3 regions of the Brevibacillus brevis NBRC 100599 genome follow, and region 3 is predicted to be linked to each of the others. Evidence: predicted binding sites of a transcription regulator. Region 3 holds the regulator's gene; each other region holds the start of a gene.
What was found. Region 3 encodes CtsR, which represses protease genes until heat stress. Its sites were predicted from a motif close to ATGGTCAATAAAGGTCAAACA; they were not measured.
Positions count from the first base shown of each region.

Region 1: a site for CtsR is predicted at 4,077-4,097, ahead of BBR47_RS14230 (D-Ala-D-Ala carboxypeptidase VanY). Genes of this name have one in related genera too.
Region 2: a site for CtsR is predicted at 4,312-4,332, ahead of BBR47_RS22235 (ATP-dependent Clp protease ATP-binding subunit). Genes of this name have one in related genera too.

Region 1 covers NC_012491.1:2,920,274-2,927,160, reverse strand. Annotated here, with positions in the region: gene BBR47_RS14245 (sensor histidine kinase) at 70-1,437, opposite strand; gene BBR47_RS14240 (response regulator transcription factor) at 1,450-2,136, opposite strand; gene BBR47_RS14235 (C40 family peptidase) at 2,284-2,967, shown strand; gene BBR47_RS14230 (D-Ala-D-Ala carboxypeptidase VanY) at 3,064-3,915, opposite strand; gene BBR47_RS14225 (S-layer homology domain-containing protein) at 4,156-4,818, shown strand; gene BBR47_RS14220 (M55 family metallopeptidase) at 4,870-5,706, opposite strand; gene BBR47_RS14215 (serine hydrolase domain-containing protein) at 5,730-6,887, opposite strand, start outside.
Region 2 covers NC_012491.1:4,685,957-4,692,843, reverse strand. Annotated here, with positions in the region: gene BBR47_RS22265 (immunity protein Imm33 domain-containing protein) at 1-177, shown strand, start outside; gene nfi (deoxyribonuclease V) at 174-860, opposite strand; gene rbsK (ribokinase) at 1,028-1,930, shown strand; gene BBR47_RS22250 (cupin domain-containing protein) at 1,940-2,302, shown strand; gene BBR47_RS22245 (TetR/AcrR family transcriptional regulator) at 2,454-3,050, shown strand; gene BBR47_RS22240 (MFS transporter) at 3,115-4,254, shown strand; gene BBR47_RS22235 (ATP-dependent Clp protease ATP-binding subunit) at 4,373-6,511, shown strand; gene BBR47_RS22230 (YqaA family protein) at 6,566-6,887, opposite strand, start outside.
Region 3 covers NC_012491.1:197,555-204,441, reverse strand. Annotated here, with positions in the region: gene radA (DNA repair protein RadA) at 1-507, opposite strand, end outside; gene BBR47_RS01180 (ATP-dependent Clp protease ATP-binding subunit) at 614-3,064, opposite strand; gene BBR47_RS01175 (protein arginine kinase) at 3,131-4,204, opposite strand; gene BBR47_RS01170 (UvrB/UvrC motif-containing protein) at 4,224-4,742, opposite strand; gene BBR47_RS01165 (CtsR family transcriptional regulator) at 4,759-5,223, opposite strand; gene BBR47_RS01160 (HAD hydrolase-like protein) at 5,412-6,098, opposite strand; gene BBR47_RS01155 (MGDG synthase family glycosyltransferase) at 6,128-6,887, opposite strand, start outside.

The sequences.
Region 1 (6,887 bases), 2.7 Mb from region 3:
ACCAGAACACTATGAGAAACGAAGGCTCTGGAATGCACGCCCACAGAGCCCCATCGTTCATCATTCGTGTCATCCAACCATTCCCTCTTTTTTCAACAAAACATGAACAATCACGCCTCTTTCCGCGGAAGGAGCAATGGAGATGCTTCCCTCGTGATCTGCGACAATTGCTTGGGCGATGGCCAGACCGATCCCGCTTCCTCCCCTTTTTCGCGTACGGGATTTGTCTACGCGATAAAATCGCTTAAATAGATGGGGAATCTCCTTTGCCTGAATACCGATACCCGTATCCTCTACCACAATGTGCACGGCCTCTTCATCCCCATATGCTCGTACCCTCACTTGTCCTTCATCTGTGTATTTCCGTGCATTGTCCAAAAGGATGTCCAATAACTGTCGAATCCGCTCTCGATCCATGAAAAGGACAAGAGCTTCTTCCCATTCAAACAGCAGCTTAATTTGTGGAGGGAAAATGGGTACCCATGCTTGCTTTACTTCCAGTAACAGAGGAGTTAATGGCTGCACGACCTTCGTTGAGCTTACTTGTGAGGCATGCTGCAGTTTGGCTAGCGACAACAGGTCATCGATGAGTTTGAAAAGTCGTTTACACTCCTGCTCCACAGCAGCGAGTGCTTCGTCCCTTACTTCTGGTTTGTGCTGCCCCCATCTTTGCAGAAGACTTACATACCCTTCAATAATCGAGAGCGGTGTTCGCAATTCGTGAGAGGCATCTGTGACGAATCGCTGCTGATAGACCATTGCTTCTTCCATACGATCTAACAACAGATTAAAGGCATGGATTAGCTCGTAGATTTCAGTCTCTACGTGATGATGGTGAATTCGCTGGGAGAGACGTTGAGGGAAAATGGAATGGATTTGCTGGATAAGATGATCGAGAGGCTTCAATCCCCAGTTACTCAACCAGTAGCCTCCAATCGCCGAAAGAAGCAACGTAAAAAAGGACGAGAGAAAAAGAATCGTGAGCAAGATAGAAAAATACCATTCAAGCGCCTCTGTCGTAGTAGAAATTTGCACAAACAAAAGCTCGGATGTAAACGGCAGCTGTACAGGCTCTTTCGCGACCAAGGTCCTTTCATAATAGTCTTCCGGGTCTTTTCTCCAATTGGCTCCCTGTATCGAAGCGATTTCCTTGCCGTTTTGATCGCTGATGGTAATGGATTGATTGACGTCAGCGTAATTGGTTAACAGACGCGTCAGGTAGGGAATCTTCAACGATGCTTCTTCGGTGATTTCTGTTTTCAAATCGGCTGCGATGGCCGTCGCTTTCTGATTGAGTAATTTTTGCTCATGTTGATGGACGAGATTAGAGGTGCTGAAAAAAATAAAAATAGACAAAAAGAGAAGCAAAACCAGCATGCCAGAGCTAAAAAACAGTGTCAGTCTCCATTTGAGTGAGTATCTGCGAGGTGTAAGCACTGCGTTCTCCTTTTAATCTCGTAGTGTATAGCCGATTCCTCGGACGGTATGTATCAGCTTGACGGATGGATCACTTTCAATTTTGTTCCGCAAATACCGGATATACACATCCACGATGTTGGTATTCCCCATAAAGTCAAAACCCCAAACGGCTGTGAGAATTTGCTCTCGCGAAACCGCTTGCTCCTTGTTTTGAACCATATAATAAAGCAAATCAAACTCGCGTGGGGTCAACATGATTTCCTCTTCATCGAGGAACACTCGCCGCGCGTTGGGCTGGATACGCAATCGGCCAACCACTATCTCCTGGTTTGCTTTTGATTCCCGCTGACGCAATAAGACTCGAATCCGGGCAAACAACTCCTCGATGGCAAACGGCTTTGCCAAGTAGTCATTTGCTCCACTGTCTAATCCCGTCACGATATCCGGAACCTCTCCGCGAGCCGTGATCATGATAATGGGGACATCTTTGGTTTCCCGAATGCGCCGGCATAATTCTATCCCCGATAATTCGGGCAGCATGACATCCAGCAGGATGAGGTCGTACTCGATCGTCAGTGCCTTTTCTAATCCGGAAAGCCCGTCGTATTCAATATCCGTCGAAAATCCTTCATTCTCCAACTCCAATTGTAAGTATCTTGCCAAGTTATGTTCATCTTCAACAAGCAGCAAATAACCTTTTCCATCTGGCGTAGGCATGCATATCATCTCCGTTTGAATATCTTACCAACAGTTTTCTCAGGAAACTCTCATGAAATTCTACCGGGAATCTTAGTTTTGTTGTGTACGATAAGAGCGTGGATGAGAAACACACAACATGATCAACCATTCAGAAGGAGGAACATCATGATAAAGCGAAACTGGAAAGGCACCACTACTACGGTCGTAGCTATTCTAATGGGAACTTCTCTTCTCATGAGCGGACAAGCCTACGCGGCTTCTGAGACAAGTCTTATCTCCACAGCTGCACATACTCCGGATAAACAGCAGAAAAAACATAAGTATGACCAGAATATGGAACAAATTGATAATGAGCAATATGGTCAGATGGTACAAGACGGTACAAATAACGACCTGACTGCCACTGAGGAAAGCACCACTGATGGTAGCCAGAATAAACAGATAGTTAGTAAAACGGCTCCCTCTTCCGACATTGCTGATCAGGTCATTTCAGAAGGAATGAAGTATAAAGGCGTCCCTTATAAATTTGGATCCAGTAAAAAAACAACGCGTACATTTGATTGCTCTTCCTTTACACAGCGAGTGTTTAAAGAGGTCGGAGTAAGTCTGCCACGAGACTCACGTCAACAGTCTAAAGTCGGTCAAAAAGTCTCGAAGGATCAACTGCAAAAAGGAGATCTTGTTTTCTTCCACAGCTACGGCAGCTCTTCTTCTCGCATTACCCATGTTGCCATCTACGCTGGGGACAATAAGCTGCTGCATACGTACGGTAAACCTGGAGTTACAACAACCAATTTCAAGGGGACTTCCTGGGAAAAACGTTTTGAGGTCGGAAGACGTGTAATTTGATCATTTTCTGGGGCGCAACACAAAAAGGCTGCTGAGAGCTACAGCAGCCTTTTTCATATCTCTTCAAAACTAGTGGCCTGATTCGCTCTCTGCAAGCTACAAAAACTCTGTCACAATAACACCTCCCTGTTTATCGCCAGAAAGCACATATTTCCCATTGGTCGGCACTTGAATCATGATGCTAGTCGCCACTGGATCATAATAAATTTTGTAGTCTCCACCATTTATCGTCCCTGACACTTCCTTTGCCTCCCGCAAGTATTTCACGTACTCCTCCAAGGTTAACTGGCGCTCTTGCATAATGGCGCTGTGCGGCAAACCTACAAATCGGTAATGCATAGGATTGTAAGGAACGCCCGTGATTGTGACCTTTTCCTTCGGATAACGCAAAATGAACCCGTATTTCCAGGCGTTTTCTTGTAGCCACTTTCCTTCAGGGGATTGGTCGATTTTCATTTGTGTGGATGTAACGTCCAAGGCTGTACCCAGATGATGTTCGTTAAAACAACCTGGCAATACATCGTCGTCATGTCCCTTCTCTTCAGCCAGTTTTCCCGGTTTTTCCAAGCTTCGATAGCCGCTTTTGATCATAAAATCCTTTACATTGTCCCTGCTTGCTGCATGGACCATCTCGTTGAACGCCTTCGCTGCGTTCTCAGACAATTCAATGGAATTGTCTTGCAAGCAATAGCCCTCCACTAAATAGTTGTGCGAAGACAAAAGGATCATATCGGATGGCACCGCCTCTGTATGGATCGGTTCCTTCTTGTTGACCAATAACAGATCGCCCTGATAAATCTGGTCTTTTTCAACTCGAATCGCTTTGTATTTCGGGAAAGCAGCAGCATCCGGCTCTTTTGGTTCCCATAAAGCATCGATGAGTGGCCACAAAAATGGATAACCGAACAACAATAAAAGAATACCTAGTAAGAAAAATCTCTTTTTCATTTCCACTTCCTCCATTGTTCAAACACACGTTATTCTTTTTTACTACGATGGTACTAGGCAATGTTAAATGAAATCGTACTCAATAGATAAAGTTTTCCTTGAATCATTTTGTTGTAAACAAACAGAAATTTCCCGCAGTACCCCTATCTAACCCGATAGTTTTGCGAAAGAAAGCTGAAACGTTATCAGCTGTTCCTCGTCAAATGGAGTGAAACTTCAAAAATTGACGAGGTGGCTACCATGAATATCAGAAAAAATATGATCTCTCTTTCCTTGCTTGCATTGTTCACTGTGTCATTCTCCCAACCAAGCTTTGCTGCAACGACTCCTTTTACGGATATAGGCCAATCGGGAGCGAAGGATAAAATTCTTTCCTTACAGCAACAAGGCGTGATAAAAGGCGTAGATGATAGCAAATTTGCACCGAACGAAACGATTACGGCTGCTCAAGGTATTCAACTGATGGTAAATGCCTTTGATTTGAGTCTGGCAGCGGTCACTTTCGTAAAGGCGCCACAAGCGACTGACTATTTTTCCAAAGCAGATAACGATGCTTGGTATGCTGAAAGTCTGATCATAGCGGCAGTGAACGGATTGGAGTTACCGAATGATCTCGATCCGAATGCGGAATGGACCAGAGAGCAGTTCATTCACCAGCTGATGAAAGTCATGGAGACCAAAGGTAATCTGCCCATGATCAAATTAGTGCCGGTAGAAATCAAAGATGATCATGACCTCACCGTGGATTACCAAGGCTCCATTCAACGAGCTTTGGCAAGAGATATTATCGAATTGGATAAGGAAAACAAGCTCCATCCGCAAAAGCCCGTCACACGCGAAGAGGCAGCCGAAATGATTTATAATGCCCTTGCGTATTTGAAAAGTCATAAGCCTCTGAACTAAAACAAAAAAAATGCAGCGATCCTCGTGAGAGGGGCTGCATTTTTTGTTTCCTTAACCAGTAATCATCTGATTCACTTGTCCGGTTATCAACAGCATCGCTTGCAATACGGGCATCATACTAACAAGATCAGGCGAATGGAAGCGTACCGTGCGTCCTTCGATTAGCTCGATTCCTGGCATCCAGCTGACTGCTGTGGCAAATTGCGATTTCGTAAACTCGACTTCTATCGTATTCTCTACTTTTTGTGCAAGTGGTTTAACTGTACGGCGATGGAGCAATGCTTCTTTTGCTTGCTGACGGATCAGCTCTCTCGCACGAACGGGATGCATCGCTTGCGACGAGAGTCCTGTAATTCCTGTTTTTACAGCGACCGTAAAGACTCCAGGGATATCTTCTTCTACCTCTTTCGCCGTTTGGGAATCGCCGGTAACGAGTACGACAGGGACACCAAAGGCTCCCGCAATTGCTGCATTTAACCCTGCTTCGCCCACTTCTTTACCATTTAAGATCAGCCGATGGATAGCGAGGCCAGACAATGTATGATTGAGTACCGCATCTCCTGTCCCTGCTTTTCCATGATAGCCGATGAAAAATGCGGCATCGCAGCTACTGTCGATCCCTTGCATCATACAGAGAGGCTTGAAGAAACCACGGATGACATCTGCCTGTGGATGCAATTCTTCCAGGATGATATTGTTCATCGGCCCATGAGACTCATTGACAATAATTTGGGTGGCTCCTGCTTCCAGTGCTCCCTCAATCGCCGCATTCACATCTTGGGTTAACAGTCTTCTCCCCGCTTCGTAATGTCTGCGACCGGGGATCACATCCTCCCATTCACTTAATCCAGAGATCCCTTCCATGTCCAACGATATAAACACCTTCATGCGAAACTGCCCCCTATCTTTGATTAGATTGCTTTCGGCATTTGGCGCGAACCAAACGCCAAGCGCTTGATCTCACCCTCTGGATGGCGAACAAAGCGGATGAGTGAATCGATGTTGTGGCGCGTGAACAGAAACGTATCTTCGCCAACGGAACGCAGTGGGAACACATCACTGCCTAGAACGAGTACAAGCTGGCTCTGTGCTTCATCAAATCTGATCTCTACTGCGTCTCCTTCTCCTGATTTATATGTACCAGGACATTGTTGCAAGTAAGCAAGCGGCACTTCATATTCGGGAAATGTGGCGAACTGCGTCTCGAGCGGGCGACCGAACATACTATTCAACAGTCCCAAGGTCAGATTGGAAATAGGGGCATCATCCATGTTGGTCAAAAGAATGCCAGTTACTCCCGCCTCTGGGACGATGAACATTTGCGCGGTCATCCCTTTCAAGCCGCCGGTATGGGTAAGTAAGGTGTAATCTTCGGAAAATGGAAACACGCCGAGTCCGTAACCATAGCTGCGGCTCAAATCAACACGGACATGAGGGGCAATCATTTGTGAGGCGCTATCTCCCGAGATGATTCTCGCTCCATTTGAAAGCCCGCCTGTCCGATAAACATCCGCATACCGAAGCATGTCACGTGCGGTCGATTTGAGGAAGCCTGCTGCACGCATGGAGGGAGCATCCCACCAACCTGGGGCACGTACTACTTCACGAACACCATCTTTCATGCGACGTGTGTACAGCATGGTAGTATTGTTGTCCTCGCCTAATTCCTCTACATGAAAAACCGTTCGTTCCATGCCAATTGGCTGTAAAATATGCTCTTGGACATAGGCTTCGTAAGGTTTACCGCTGGCACGCTCAATAATCGCCCCAAGCAAGCCAAAAGCTTCGTTGGAATAGCTGAATTCTGTCCCTGCAGGTCCCAACAATTCAAAGGGCAGCTTCTCTATATATGCCATGAGGTCTTCGAAGGTATCGATTGGGTGTTTACATTGGTCTTCAAAATGGTGAAGTAATTCGTCTGCTGTCGGATCGGCTTGTAAGCTCGGTAGCATAGCGGGTATGAGAGATGGAAGTGGTGGAAATCCGAGAGTGTGTGTCATGAAATGATGAATGGTAATGCTTTTCGTTTGGGCTTCATCCGGCGTGCGAAACGCAGGCAAATAGGTGAT
Region 2 (6,887 bases), 1.8 Mb from region 3:
GGCGAAGTAGACAGTGACCAGCTAGAGTCATACTACGTTTTCCAACTGCTAAAGCTACGTCCGTCTCTTTTGCAAGCGATGGCTCTGCCACGAGGCTACATTGTCGTTTTCCAAGGAGATCAGATTGAAGCAGTCTTGGACGAGCACGATGTTAATGTATGGCCGACACTTCATTAGCGGCTCCGATTTAACTCCGCCGATACTTTATTCACGAGCTGATCCGCTTGCCGCGTCGTTTCGGGCAAACGGTATTTGGGTGAGAGCTTGGTGATCCACGTGCATGCAGTTGGCAAAGAGATTCCGTGTCCGATCGAGACGAAGATTGGTTTGATATTCGGTTGTGTGCGCAAGACTCCACCGATGATCTCACCCTGATCGATCAACGGGGAATACGCACCTCTTTGGTGTGCTGGCTCTTTGTATTCACCTAGTAGTCTCGTCTTTCCACAGCCAATAGTAGGAATGTCAAAAAGGACGCCCAAATGACTGGCTAGTCCGAATCTTCGCGGGTGAGCGATACCTTGCCCATCGCAGACGACGAGTTGCGGTGTTGTTTTGAGTTCCTTGAATGCACGTACCAACGGAGGCAGCTCTCGAAAAGAGAACAAGCCAGGAATATACGGGAATTCGACGGTGTCTTGAATGACGACAGACTCGACGACTTGCAGGGAATTGGCGTCGAGGATCACGACACCAGCGACTAACAAATCAGACTCGGCATGATAGGCGACATCTACCCCGGCGATATAGCATACGTCCGTTAGTTGATCTTCTTCTTTTACTTGCTGGGCTAGCTGGCGCTGTAAGTTGATTGCCTCTTGCTCATTCATGTTCCAAGGATGCTGGATAATCGGCTCCATCTGGTTACCTCCGGATGATAGAAGATTTGTTCATTATATCCAATGGATGTGCTATGCTCCAAGTCTTAGGAACAATTCCGAGAAAATACGTTGACTTCTCGGATGAAAAGCACTATTTTGTAACCGACAGAATGATCATGTTCGAGATGGAACGAGGAGGGCTCGTCGTGAAAATCGCAGTAGTAGGAAGCATCAATATGGATCTCGTAACCCATGTACAACATTTGCCTAAAGCAGGAGAAACGATCGCAAGCCATCACTTCGAGCTGATCCCGGGTGGAAAGGGAGCGAATCAGGCAGTAGCAGCGTCTCGTCTGGGTGCGCATGTCTCCATGATTGGAATGGTAGGAGAAGATGAGAACGGCCGGGTCATGCTGGGAGGACTAACAGATGCGCAGGTTCACATAGAGGGGATCAAATGCTCAGGTACGACAGGCATGGCTTTTATCAATGTAAGTGATGATGGGGAAAACAACATCGTGCTTGTTCCAGGAGCGAATGCACTCGTCAGCACTGAGCATATTGCTGACAATCTGTCTATTTTAAAGGACAGTGACGTTGTATTGCTCCAACTGGAAATCCCGATGCCTGTCGTGGAATATACAGTCAAAGAGGCAGCTCGACTCGGCAAGCTGGTCATTTTAAATCCGGCACCTGCACGCGAGCTATCCAGTGAGCTATTAACCCATGTACATACCCTAACCCCGAATGAAACAGAGCTTTCCATTCTCACAGGAATGCCTGTATCCACGATAGACGAAGTGCATGCCGCAGCCAAAAAGCTTTTGTCTGGTGGACCAAAGCGCGTCATCGTGACGTTGGGAGAAAAGGGCGCTCTCTTAATAACCGCTGATGAAGCGACCCATATCCCGGCGTTCCGCGTAGAGCCAGTGGATACAACTGCGGCAGGCGATTCCTTTACAGCTGCTTTTGCGGTTGGGATCACACAAGGAATGACCGAAACCGAAGCGGCCACTTTCGCTAGCAAAGTAGCTGCGATTGTCGTTACTAGGAACGGTGCTCAACCATCCCTGCCTACTTTCGATGAAGTACAAGCATATTCTTTTTAATGGGGGAAAATGATGGAGAAGGTCAATGTAGCTGAAAAGTTTACGTTATTCCATGAGTATTGGAATCCCAAGATTGCAGGCGAAATCAATGACTCCTATGTAAAGCTGGTGAAATTGAAAGGAGAGTTTGTCTGGCATCAGCATGAAAATGAGGATGAGATGTTTTTGGTAGTGAAAGGGAAACTGCTTATTAAGTTTCGCGATAAAGATGTTTGGTTAAACGAAGGGGAATTTCTCATTGTTCCAAAAGGTGTAGAGCATATGCCAGTTGCAGAGGAAGAGGTTCATGTATTATTGCTTGAACCAAAGACGACGCTGAATACTGGTGATCAAGTAAACGAAAAAACAGTAACAGATTTAGAGACGATATAATCAATGATCGAGCCTATTTTGAAAGATGATTTTCAAAATGGGCTTTTTCTATAGGCATGGTTTTGTACAGTTGCAACCATTTCATTTGTTGACCGAACGGTACATAATGTGTAAGATTTCCATAACAGTTGGAGACGAAAGGAGGATTCCGGTGAGCAAACGCGGCAGACCACGTGATTTTGATTACACATCTATCGTAGATGTGGCCATGAAAACATTTTGGTCAAAAGGCTACAATGGTTGCTCTACGCATGATTTATGCAGTGATACTGGACTAGGGAAAGGCAGCTTGTACAATACGTTTGGCAGCAAACAAGACCTGTATCTTGCAGTGGTGGAACACTATCACGATACCGGGATTCGTGAACAGCGGGCGTTATTGGAAGGTCCGGATTCCGTGAAAGAACGGTTGCAAAATTTTTTAGCGTGGGCATTCGTGGAAGACTTTCAATCAACGAATCCAAAGGGATGCTTGCTGATCAATGCGGGATTGGAACGTGCAAAAGACGATCCCAAGATTGAAGAAATCGTCTCCAGGCATGTTGAACTTCTGAAGGATACCATGGAAAAAGTGATGGAGGAAGGCTTGCGAACGGGTGAAATCTCTCAAAAACGATCTGCGGTGGATTTGGCAAGCCTATTTTTAAGCAGTTACTACGGCTTTCGTGTATTGAATACTTCCACACAGAATCGGACATTGGCTGAACAAATTATGAAGGGGACCATGGAATCTATCTTTGGCGCGTAATGCGCTCTTTTTTTGAGTGATTTTTGTACCGATTGTTACAATAATAAGTGGGGAGGGTTTCTTTATGCCGTCGATGATTTATTTGTTAGCGGTAGCGATTTTTGCAATGACGACTTCTGAATTTATGGTGGCAGGGATGATGAATGAGCTTGCCGATGATTTCGGCGTATCGATTTCATCCATCGGGTATTTCATTACGGCGTATGCGGGTGCAATGGTGATAGGGGGCCCGCTACTAACGGCAACGCTCCTGCACATTCGCCGAAAACAAGCGTTGCTATCATTGATTGCCGTCTTCTTTATTGGTCAAACGTTAGGAGCAATGGCTTGGAATTACGAGTCAATGATGCTTGCGCGTATCTTAACGGGTATTGCCTCATCCGCTGCGTTTGGCATCTCTGTCAGTATTTCAGCCGGCTTGGTTCCCCCTCATTCACGGGGAAAGGCCGCTTCGATTGTTTTGGCAGGCTTAATGATTGCTACTGTCGTAGGACTCCCGCTGACAACCGTGATTGCACAATATTTCGGCTGGAGAATGAGCTTTTGGGCTGTTGCTATCGTCGTATTGCTATCAGGGATTTTGATTCAATGGCTGCTCCCTTCCTCCACACAAAAAGATCGGATGAACGCAAAGGATGAGCTTGCCAGTTTTCAAAATCCACACCTTTGGGCCGCGTATGCAACGAGTATGCTAATCATTGGCGGTACCTTCGCAGCGTTTAGTTATTTTACTCCGATTCTTACGGATGTAACGGCATTTTCGGATGCGAGCATCCCGTATTTGCTTGCCCTTTACGGCATCGCGACCGTGATCGGAAATATCGTGATTGGCAGACTTGCTGATCGTTTTACCATGCGAATCCTTGTAACAGGATTAAGCATCCTCTTAGGGGCATTGGTTCTGTTTGCGGTAGGTGCCGAAAATAAATGGATCGCGGTGCTGTCCATTGTTCTGATTGGGTTGACGGGTGTAGCGATGAATCCGGCCATGATTGCACGCGTCATGAATACAGCAGGCAGTGGGACGATGGTAAACACGGTGCATACTTCCTTTATTACCTTGGGTGTTGCCATTGGATCTTTCTTAGGCGGGATCGGGATCAGCAGTGGCTATGGACTTGTTTCACCATTGTGGGTAGGTGCTTGTTTCGCCGTTATCGGGTTACTTTCAATCGTTCCTTACCTGCAAAAGAGCAAAGTGTAAAAAACCATACAATCCCTCTTGAAAGTCAAAAAAGGTCAAACTATAATAAAGTCAACGAAGGTCAGAAAAGGTCAAAGGTCTTCTGAATTCCAAAACAACGCTTTTGGGGGGATTGAATATGCATTGTGAAATCTGCAAACAACGAGAAGCAACTGTGACTGTTCATATACGTGTACAAAATCAGCAACAAAAATACGATCTGTGCCAGGATTGCAAAACAAAGCTGACCAACAAAATGGGAGTGGGTATGGGCTTTAGTCCTTTCTCCTCCTTCTCTGGACTGGATGAGTTCCTGCAAGGCTTTGCTCAAGGCCAGATGAATCCGGGCAAAGCTTCCGGTCAACCGCAGCGACAAGCGCCAGAACGCGGTGGGGGCATCCTCGATGACCTGGGCCGTAATCTAAACGATGCGGCACGTGCCGGACTAATTGACCCTGTGATTGGACGCGAACAAGAAATCGAGCGTGTCATCGAGATTTTGAACCGTCGGAACAAAAACAATCCGGTTCTGATCGGGGAGCCAGGGGTCGGGAAGACGGCGATTGCGGAAGGCCTCGCTCTGCGCATTACGGAAGGGCAAGTACCGACCAAGCTGAAAAACAAGCAGGTGTACATTTTAGATGTCGCCTCTCTAGTTGCAGGAACGGGTATTCGCGGACAGTTCGAGGAAAAAATGAAGCAAGTGATTGCCGAGCTGCAAAAACGCAAAAACGTCATCTTGTTTGTGGATGAGATTCATCTCTTGGTGGGGGCAGGCTCTGCGGAAGGATCTATGGATGCAGGGAACATTCTGAAGCCTGCACTGGCTCGCGGTGAGTTGCAGCTGATTGGGGCAACTACGTTAAAAGAGTACCGCGTGATTGAAAAAGACGCTGCTCTGGAGCGCCGCCTGCAGCCAGTCATGGTCAAGGAACCAACCGTAGAACAAGCCATCGAGATTTTGAAAGGTTTGCGCCCGAAATACGAAGCATTCCACCAAGTCGCTTACTCGGATGATGTCATCCGTGCCTCCGTGGAATACTCCCATCGTTACATCCAGGATCGATTCTTGCCTGACAAGGCGATTGATCTCATGGATGAAGTGGGCTCGCGTTTGAACCTGAGATCCTCCGTGATGGATACGTCAGAGTTACATGAGCGTCTTGCGCAAATCAATCAGGAGAAAAAGGAAGCGACGGAGCAAGAAGCTTACGAACGTGCTGCCCGTCTGCGAGACGAGGAAGCGGGCATTTTAGAGAAGCTGGATCAAATCGAGGGCAAGGACCAACGCGTCAAGGTTGATGTCACAGACATCCAAGCCTTGATCGAGCAAAAGACCGGGATTCCTGTTACCAAGCTGCAAAGTGATGAGCAGATGAAAATGAAAAACCTGGCAGCTCATTTGGAAGCAAAAGTCATTGGCCAGTCCGAGGCAGTCACACAAGTAGCGAAGGCGATTCGACGCAGTCGGGCAGGTCTGAAACCGAAAAACAGACCGATTGCTTCCTTCCTGTTCGTCGGTCCGACTGGCGTAGGGAAAACAGAGCTGTCCAAAGCGCTGGCAGAGGAGCTGTTTGGTACCCGTGATTCCATGATCCGCCTCGATATGAGCGAGTACATGGAGAAGCACTCGGTATCCAAATTGATCGGTTCTCCTCCTGGCTACGTCGGTCATGAGGAAGCAGGTCAGCTGACTGAGCGCGTACGCCGCAATCCGTACAGCATTATCCTGCTGGATGAGATCGAAAAAGCACATCCGGACGTAATGCACATGTTCCTGCAAATTTTGGAGGATGGCCGTCTGACAGATAGTCAGGGCCGTACGGTGAATTTTAAGGAGACGGTCATCATTGCGACGAGCAATGCCGGTGTGATCGAGCGTAAAATCTCCGTTGGCTTTGGAGCACAAGCGCCCGAGCCTGCCACCGTGCTGGATTCTCTGGGAGCGTACTTCAAGCCGGAGTTCCTGAACCGCTTCGACTCGATCATTTCCTTTGCTCATCTGGAAAAACAGGATTTGGTCAAAATCGTCGATCTGCTGCTGCAAGATGTCATGGGCAATCTGTCTGAGCAAGGAATGGAGATCAGCGTGACAGATGCCGCAAAAGAAAAGCTGGCTGAGCTGGGCTACAACCCTGCCTTCGGGGCACGTCCATTGCGCCGCGTGATTCAGCAATATGTTGAGGATGGCATTGCGGATCTGGTGATGGAAGAAGACAATGTGACAGCAATGGTCATTGATGTCGAGGATGATGTAATTCGAGTGAAAAAAGGTTAACAGTTGTAAAAAAAGAAACCCCGATTGGGGTTTCTTTGCTTTTTAAGATCTTCTTTATTTATTCATGAGTTTCTCATTGATGCCATTGCTGACGCCATTACTTTCCATTTTCAGCTGGCGGCGCTTGGCGACAATTTTCTTCACCCATAACCCGATCAAGATGAGCGGCACCACGGTGAGAAAGATATAGAGAGAAACGTTATGGACCATATTTTCCGCCATTTTACCGTAAAAATAGAACAAGAGTCCAACTGCGTAAAATTTGACTGCCCGTCCAATTGCGGCATACCCGATCAATTTCCACAACGGGAATTTCAAGCAACCCGACATGATTGTAAATACTTTAAACGGAATCGGTGTAAACGAACCGATGAAG
Region 3 (6,887 bases):
AATCAGAACATCCGGGTCTACTTGATTAATATGCTGTTCGATCAAATCCAAATCATTTTCTGCCAATACAAACATCGGCGGCGTTTGCAAATGGAGTCGATCCGCGCGAATTTTGATTTGTTTTGCCGACTCCTCTCCAGATACATAGAGAACCTTCGCCCCTTGATGAGCCAAGGCAAAAGAAGTTTGCAAAAGCAATGTCGATTTCCCGATTCCAGGGTCTCCCCCAACCAAAATGAGTGAACCCGGAACAAGTCCTCCACCAAGAACACGATTCAATTCTCCGATCGTCGTATCCATGCGTGGGTCTTCTTCACTGGCTACCTGGGTCAGTGGAATAGCAGATTGACGCTGGCCGCCACTCATCCCTTCGTGACGATGTGCAGTTTTTACCGTCACTTCCTCTACCAGGGTGTTCCAACTGCTGCATCCCGGGCATTTCCCCATCCATTTTGGCGATTCATAGCCACATTCTTGACACGCGTATTTCGTTTTATACTTTGACATAATCGCACCCTCACTTGGATTTCTTTCTCTACTTTTATCATAATAACGCACCCAAAAAAAGAATACCTCCCGAATCAGGAGGCATTCTATTACGTTTCAACCCAGCTTATGATTTCGTTTTTTCAAGGCGCTTGACTACCAGCTTGCCTTCTTCCGCTTCGATATTGACGGTATCGCCTTTACTGATCGTGCCCTTGAGCAATTCCTCGGACAAATTATCCTCGATGTGGCGCTGGATAGCTCGACGCAGAGGACGTGCACCATAGGCCGGATCAAAGCCTTCTTTTGCCAATACTTTCTTGGCTTCTTCGGTCAATTGGAAATCAATGTCCTGCTCTTTCAAACGTTTACGCAGCTCATCTGTCATGAGAGTTACGATTTGCTCGATATGCTCTTGCTCCAAGGAGTGGAACACGATGACTTCGTCGATACGGTTCAAGAACTCAGGACGGAAGCTCTTCTTCAGCTCATCCATGACTTTGTCCTTCATATCCTGATACTTTCTTTCCGAATCATTGGTCGTGAAGCCGAGCGTTGTATTTTTCTTGATCATGCTGGCTCCGACGTTGGAAGTCATGATGACAACCGTATTGCGGAAGTCGACGGTACGTCCCTTGGAGTCTGTCAAACGACCATCATCCAGAACTTGTAGCAGGATGTTGAATACGTCTGGGTGAGCTTTCTCGATTTCGTCCAGTAAAATGACGGAGTAAGGCTTACGGCGCACTTTTTCGGTCAGCTGACCGCCCTCGTCAAAGCCTACGTAGCCTGGAGGGGCACCTACCAGACGAGCGGTGGAATGCTTCTCCATGTACTCGGACATATCCACGCGGATCATGGCATCCTCGTCACCGAAAAGCGTCTCCGCCACGGCACGAGCCAATTCGGTTTTACCCACACCGGTAGGCCCCAGGAAGATAAACGAGCCGATTGGGCGTTTTGGGTCTTTCAAACCAGCACGGGCACGGCGGATCGCACGCGAAATGGATTTGACTGCTTCATCTTGACCAATAACGCGATCGTGCAAAATCTCTTCCATCTTCAACAAGCGCTCTGTTTCTTCTTCCTTCAGCTTTAACACAGGAATACCCGTCCAGCTCGCCACTACTTGCGCGATGTCTTCTGGCGTAACCTCCATGTTCAGCTGGCCTTGGCGTTCTTTCCAGTCTTTTTTCGTTTTATCCAGTTCTTCACGCAGTTTTTGCTCCTGATCGCGAAGTGCTGCTGCTTCCTCGAACTCTTGTGATTGTACGGCAGCGTCTTTTTCCTTGCGCACCTCTTCCAGACGTCCCTCCAGCTCTTTGAGGTTTGGCGGAACGGTAAAGGATTGCAAGCGGACTTTCGATGCCGCCTCGTCAACCAAGTCGATGGCCTTGTCAGGCAGGAAGCGTTCCGTAATATAGCGGTCAGACAGCTTTACTGCCTGCTCGATTGCTTCATCGGTAATTTTGACACGGTGGTGGGCTTCATAACGATCACGAAGGCCATGCAGGATACGAATGGCATCCTCCGCTGTCGGTTCATCAACCTGAATCGGTTGGAAACGACGCTCCAGTGCCGCGTCTTTTTCGATGTACTTGCGATATTCATCCAGCGTTGTAGCACCTACGCACTGTAGCTCACCACGAGCCAGCGCAGGCTTCAAAATGTTAGAGGCGTCAATTGCGCCTTCTGCTCCACCAGCACCAATCAGGGTGTGCAGCTCATCAATAAACAGGATGATGTTTCCTGCTTGGCGAATTTCGTCCATGATTTTTTTCAGACGATCTTCGAACTCACCGCGATATTTGGTTCCCGCAACAACGGTTCCCATATCGAGGGTCATGACGCGCTTATCACGAAGGGTCTCCGGAATTTCGTTGTTCACGATTTTTTGGGCAAGACCTTCTGCGATAGCTGTTTTCCCGACACCAGGCTCCCCAATTAAAACAGGGTTGTTCTTGGTACGTCTGCTAAGTACTTGGATCACACGCTCGATTTCTTTTTGGCGACCGATAACCGGGTCCAGACCGCCGTCACGAGCGATTGCAGTCAGATCCCTTGCCAAGCCGTCCAATGTCGGCGTATTCGCCGCTGGATTCCCTCCAGACGGTTGATGAGATGCCATCATTTCCGAGCTGCCCAGCAGCTGGAGCACCTGTTGCCGTGCCTTGTTCAGGCTAACGCCCAAATTGTTCATGATTCTCGCAGCAATGCCTTCTCCCTCACGGATCAAGCCAAGCAGAATATGTTCAGTCCCCACATAGGTATGACCCAGCTTGCGGGCTTCGTCCATCGACAGTTCAATGACCTTTTTGGCGCGAGGTGTATAGTTTGGTGTGTAATTACTACCGGACTGCTCTGTTCCTCGCCCGATTAACGACTCCACTTCACTCTGGATTTTATCGAGGCCAAGCCCAAGTGATTGCAGTGCCTTCGCCGCAATTCCTTCGCCTTCTCGAATGAGTCCCAGCAGCACATGCTCTGTCCCAATATCTTTGTGTCCGAGACGAACCGCCTCTTCCAGGGCAAGCGCCAGTACTTTTTGTGCGCGTTCTGTAAAACGTCCAAACATCATATCGTACACCTCCGTATAACCGTGTTTTTTCTCTATATGGTTAACAATTGCGTGATACCATTACGATTACTCTTGTGATTCTACTACGCGTAGACGTTCGCGGATCAGCCTTGCCCTTCTTTCGTCGCGTTGGTCCGGAGTGAGCTTTTGACCAGCGTGGTGTTGTAAAAAACCTGGCTGTGTCGTGACCAACAGTTCGTTTAAGACGAGCGGAGATACATTAGGAATGATGCCTAGATCAATCCCCAGACGTACATCTGACAGGCGCTGAGCCGCTTCCTTGGACTCTACCGTGCGGGCATACATCAAGATGCCATACGACCGAAAAATCCGATCCTCCAAAGAAACCCGGGTATGCTCCAGCAAGTAAGTGCGTGCCACACGCTCTTGCTCAATAATCTGTCTGGCCACACCGTAGAGATTGGAAAGGATATCCGACTCAGACATCCCCAGTGTGACCTGATTGGATAACTGAAAAAGATTCCCTAGAGCTTCGCTGCCCTCTCCGTAAATTCCTCTAACGACCAGACCAACTTGATTAATCGCCTGTAAAATTCTGCTGATCTGCTGCGTCATCACCAGAGCGGGCAGGTGCAGCATCACGGATGCACGAATTCCCGTACCCACATTGGTTGGGCAGCTTGTAAGATATCCTCGAGTTTCGTCGAACGCGTAGTTCAAGCTTTTCTCAAAAATGTCGTCTATCTTCGTACCTATTTCCCATGCCTCGTTCAAACGAAACCCGGGTAATAGTACCTGTATTCGAATGTGGTCTTCTTCATTAACCATAATGCTGACAGACTCATCTTCCCGAAGCAATACGGCACCTTTACGGGATTCCTCTGCCAGATGAGGGCTAATCAGATGCTTTTCTACGAGCACCCGTTTTTCTAACGGGTTAATTTGATCCATATGGATGACCTGAAGCTGATGCCGTTTGCGCATTGCCTCCGAATCGCTTACTTCCGTTACCTTTCTGACGACTTCCTCGGCCTGCGAGTCCGTTGCCAATAACGGAAAGGGGTGCTGGCGCAGGTTACGGGCGATACGCAGCCGTGTACTAATGACAATGTCGGAATCAGGACCTTCTCCTTTCATCCAATTGCTCCACGGGTTTTGCATAAACTGCTTTTGGGACATAACCAGCTAACCTCCCTTGCTACGATTGGGCCATTTTTTGTTCCAATGCTCGAATTCGATCACGCATTTCTGCTGCCTTCTCGAACTCTTCACTGGCGACATGACTTTGCAGCGCTTGCTTTAGTTGCTCCAGCTCTTTACGGATCTTCAGTTTGCCACCGGTACGCTCTGGTACTTTTCCACTATGCTGTGTGTTTCCATGAATCCGGCGGAAAAGTGGGTCCAGTCGATCCCCCAAAAAGGTGTAGCAATCACTACAGCCAAATCGGCCGCTTTTACTAAATTGAGCATATGTGAGTCCACATGTTTCGCATTGAAGCGGCTTATTCGTTGCCGTTTCGCGTCCATTCTTTTGCATGGGATCAAATTTTAAAAGTCCTGACAGGAGATTGTTGATGCTGAAGTTGTGAAAGCCGGTAAAGACGTCCCCTTTTTCATGAGCACATTGCTCGCAAATATGGTATTCGGTTTTTTCGCCATTGACGATTTTCGTCAAATGAAGTGTCGCCGGTCGTTTTCCGCATTCCTCACAGTTCATAACATCATACCTCCTTTTACTTCAACAAGATTGCCGCGATCATCTGCTTTAAAATATTTGCCCGCAAACGATCCCGCAATTCAGCTTCCAGAGTCAAAACGTTTCGCGAGGTAGCGATTTTCATCAAGGTGGCTTCTCTAATGTTGACTAACCCTTCCTCCAATAGTCTTTCTACGATCGCATATCCCACACTCTGACTGATGCTCTCACCAATCAGTTCTTCTGTTAGCAATTCCTGCAAGCGTGCTTTGCTGACAATCTGCACCTTGCGTATGCGAATATACCCGCCGCCCCCGCGCTTACTCTCTACGAGGTATCCTTTTTGAACGGTAAAGCGCGTATTGATGACGTAATTGATCTGAGACGGCACACATTGAAAATGGTCGGCAAGCTCACTACGCTGAATCTCGATCGATCCATTGGGACTGTTAGTAAGGATGCTTTTCAAGTGATGTTCAATGATGTCCGAGATGTTTCGCAAGTCATCGCCTCCTATTCCTCTGTGTATGTTCTTATGAGGTTACCTATTGACTTTGACTATCTTTGACGTTAATTATAATGGGTTTAGTGCGTGCCCGCAAGTGTCCCTTACACATTCTAGTGTGGGCAAAAGAGGGTCGCTTGAAACTTGGACATGATCAACAAAAAAACCACTCCCTGAGGAATGGTTTATGCTTGTTCTTGCTTATTGGTGTCGATTGCTGGCAAATGATTCAGTAGCTGAGAGAAGCTGGTGATAATAACATCTGCCCCATCAAGCTCGCCTGGTTTCGCAAAACCAAAGTCGCATCCAATGGTAAATAAACCGTTTGTCTTGCCTGCTTCCACGTCGGAGTGACGATCTCCTACCATGATGGCCTGCCCAATTTTGTAATCAGACAACAATTTTGCAACCAGGTCATTTTTGGAATGCGTGCGGAAACGACCAGCCGAGTACAGGTCTGTCATCAGCGGCTTTAACTCGTATGCCTGACAAATGGCATCGATGTACTCTTCCTGCCCATTGCTTGCTACAAATAAAGCAACTCCTTTTTCATGCAGCTTTTCTAAGGTTGATTTTACATCCGGATATAGCTCGGTCACTCGTTCTTTGAGTAACTGGATTTCGTTGTCTAGCAAGAAAGCATCTGCTGAGCGAATGGCTTCTTCACTCGCACCCGGCAGTAATTTGTCCCAGATCTGCTCGATCGTCATTCCCAGTACATTGATCAGTTCACGCTCGTCAGGGGTTTCCCCTTGCCATAGCCCTTTTTGACGAAGCTGGTCAAACGTTCGAATAAAAGCGGGGGTCGACAGCTTTTCTGTTTGCAGTAACGTGCCATCCATATCAAATAATATCGCGAATGGTACAGTCATGGGTTCCTCCATTTTGTCTGGCTAGGCAGCTATTCTACTTTTCCTGGCAACATATTCATATCATCCATGATAAACTCAGTAATTCGTTGTGCAGCATCTGGCTTGGAGATTTTTTGTCCCATTCTACGCATATATTCCACCTTGGACGGGCTATGCAATAGTTCATCGATAAAGTAAATCAACTGCTCGGATAGATTCGCGTGTACCGCACATCCATTATTGAGCAAAAAGTGGCTATTCCTCTCTTCCTGTCCAGGCAGAGGGTTGTAAACAATCATGGGTACCCGTTTACTCATTACTTCAGCTGATGTAAGTCCGCCTGATTTGGTGACAATTAAATCAGCCGTTTCCAAGTATTCGTGGAAGTTATTGATGAATTTTAGCGGAATGACTTCATGCCGATACGTACGATTTGTCACCTTATTGTATAGCTTGTCGTTTGTCCCTGTTAACACAAAAGTTTTCAGGGGAATGTTAATCTCTTCTAGCCCATCTAATACCTTTTCCATCGAGCCGAGACCCAATCCGCCCCCCGAAAGAATAATGCTCTTTTGTTCAGGAGCGAGACCAAGCTTTTGCCGAATCAATTCGGGTTCCAATGGCAAGCTGAATTTCTTCATGATAGGAATGCCCATCGGAATGAATTTTTGATGATCCTGTCGATAAACGTCTAACAGGTAATACAGCTGTTCATGACCGATGAAGTAATAATTGATATGGTGATTAATCCATGAAGGATGGATGGTATAGTCCGTAATGATCGTATAGATTGGTTCCTTCCAATCATTT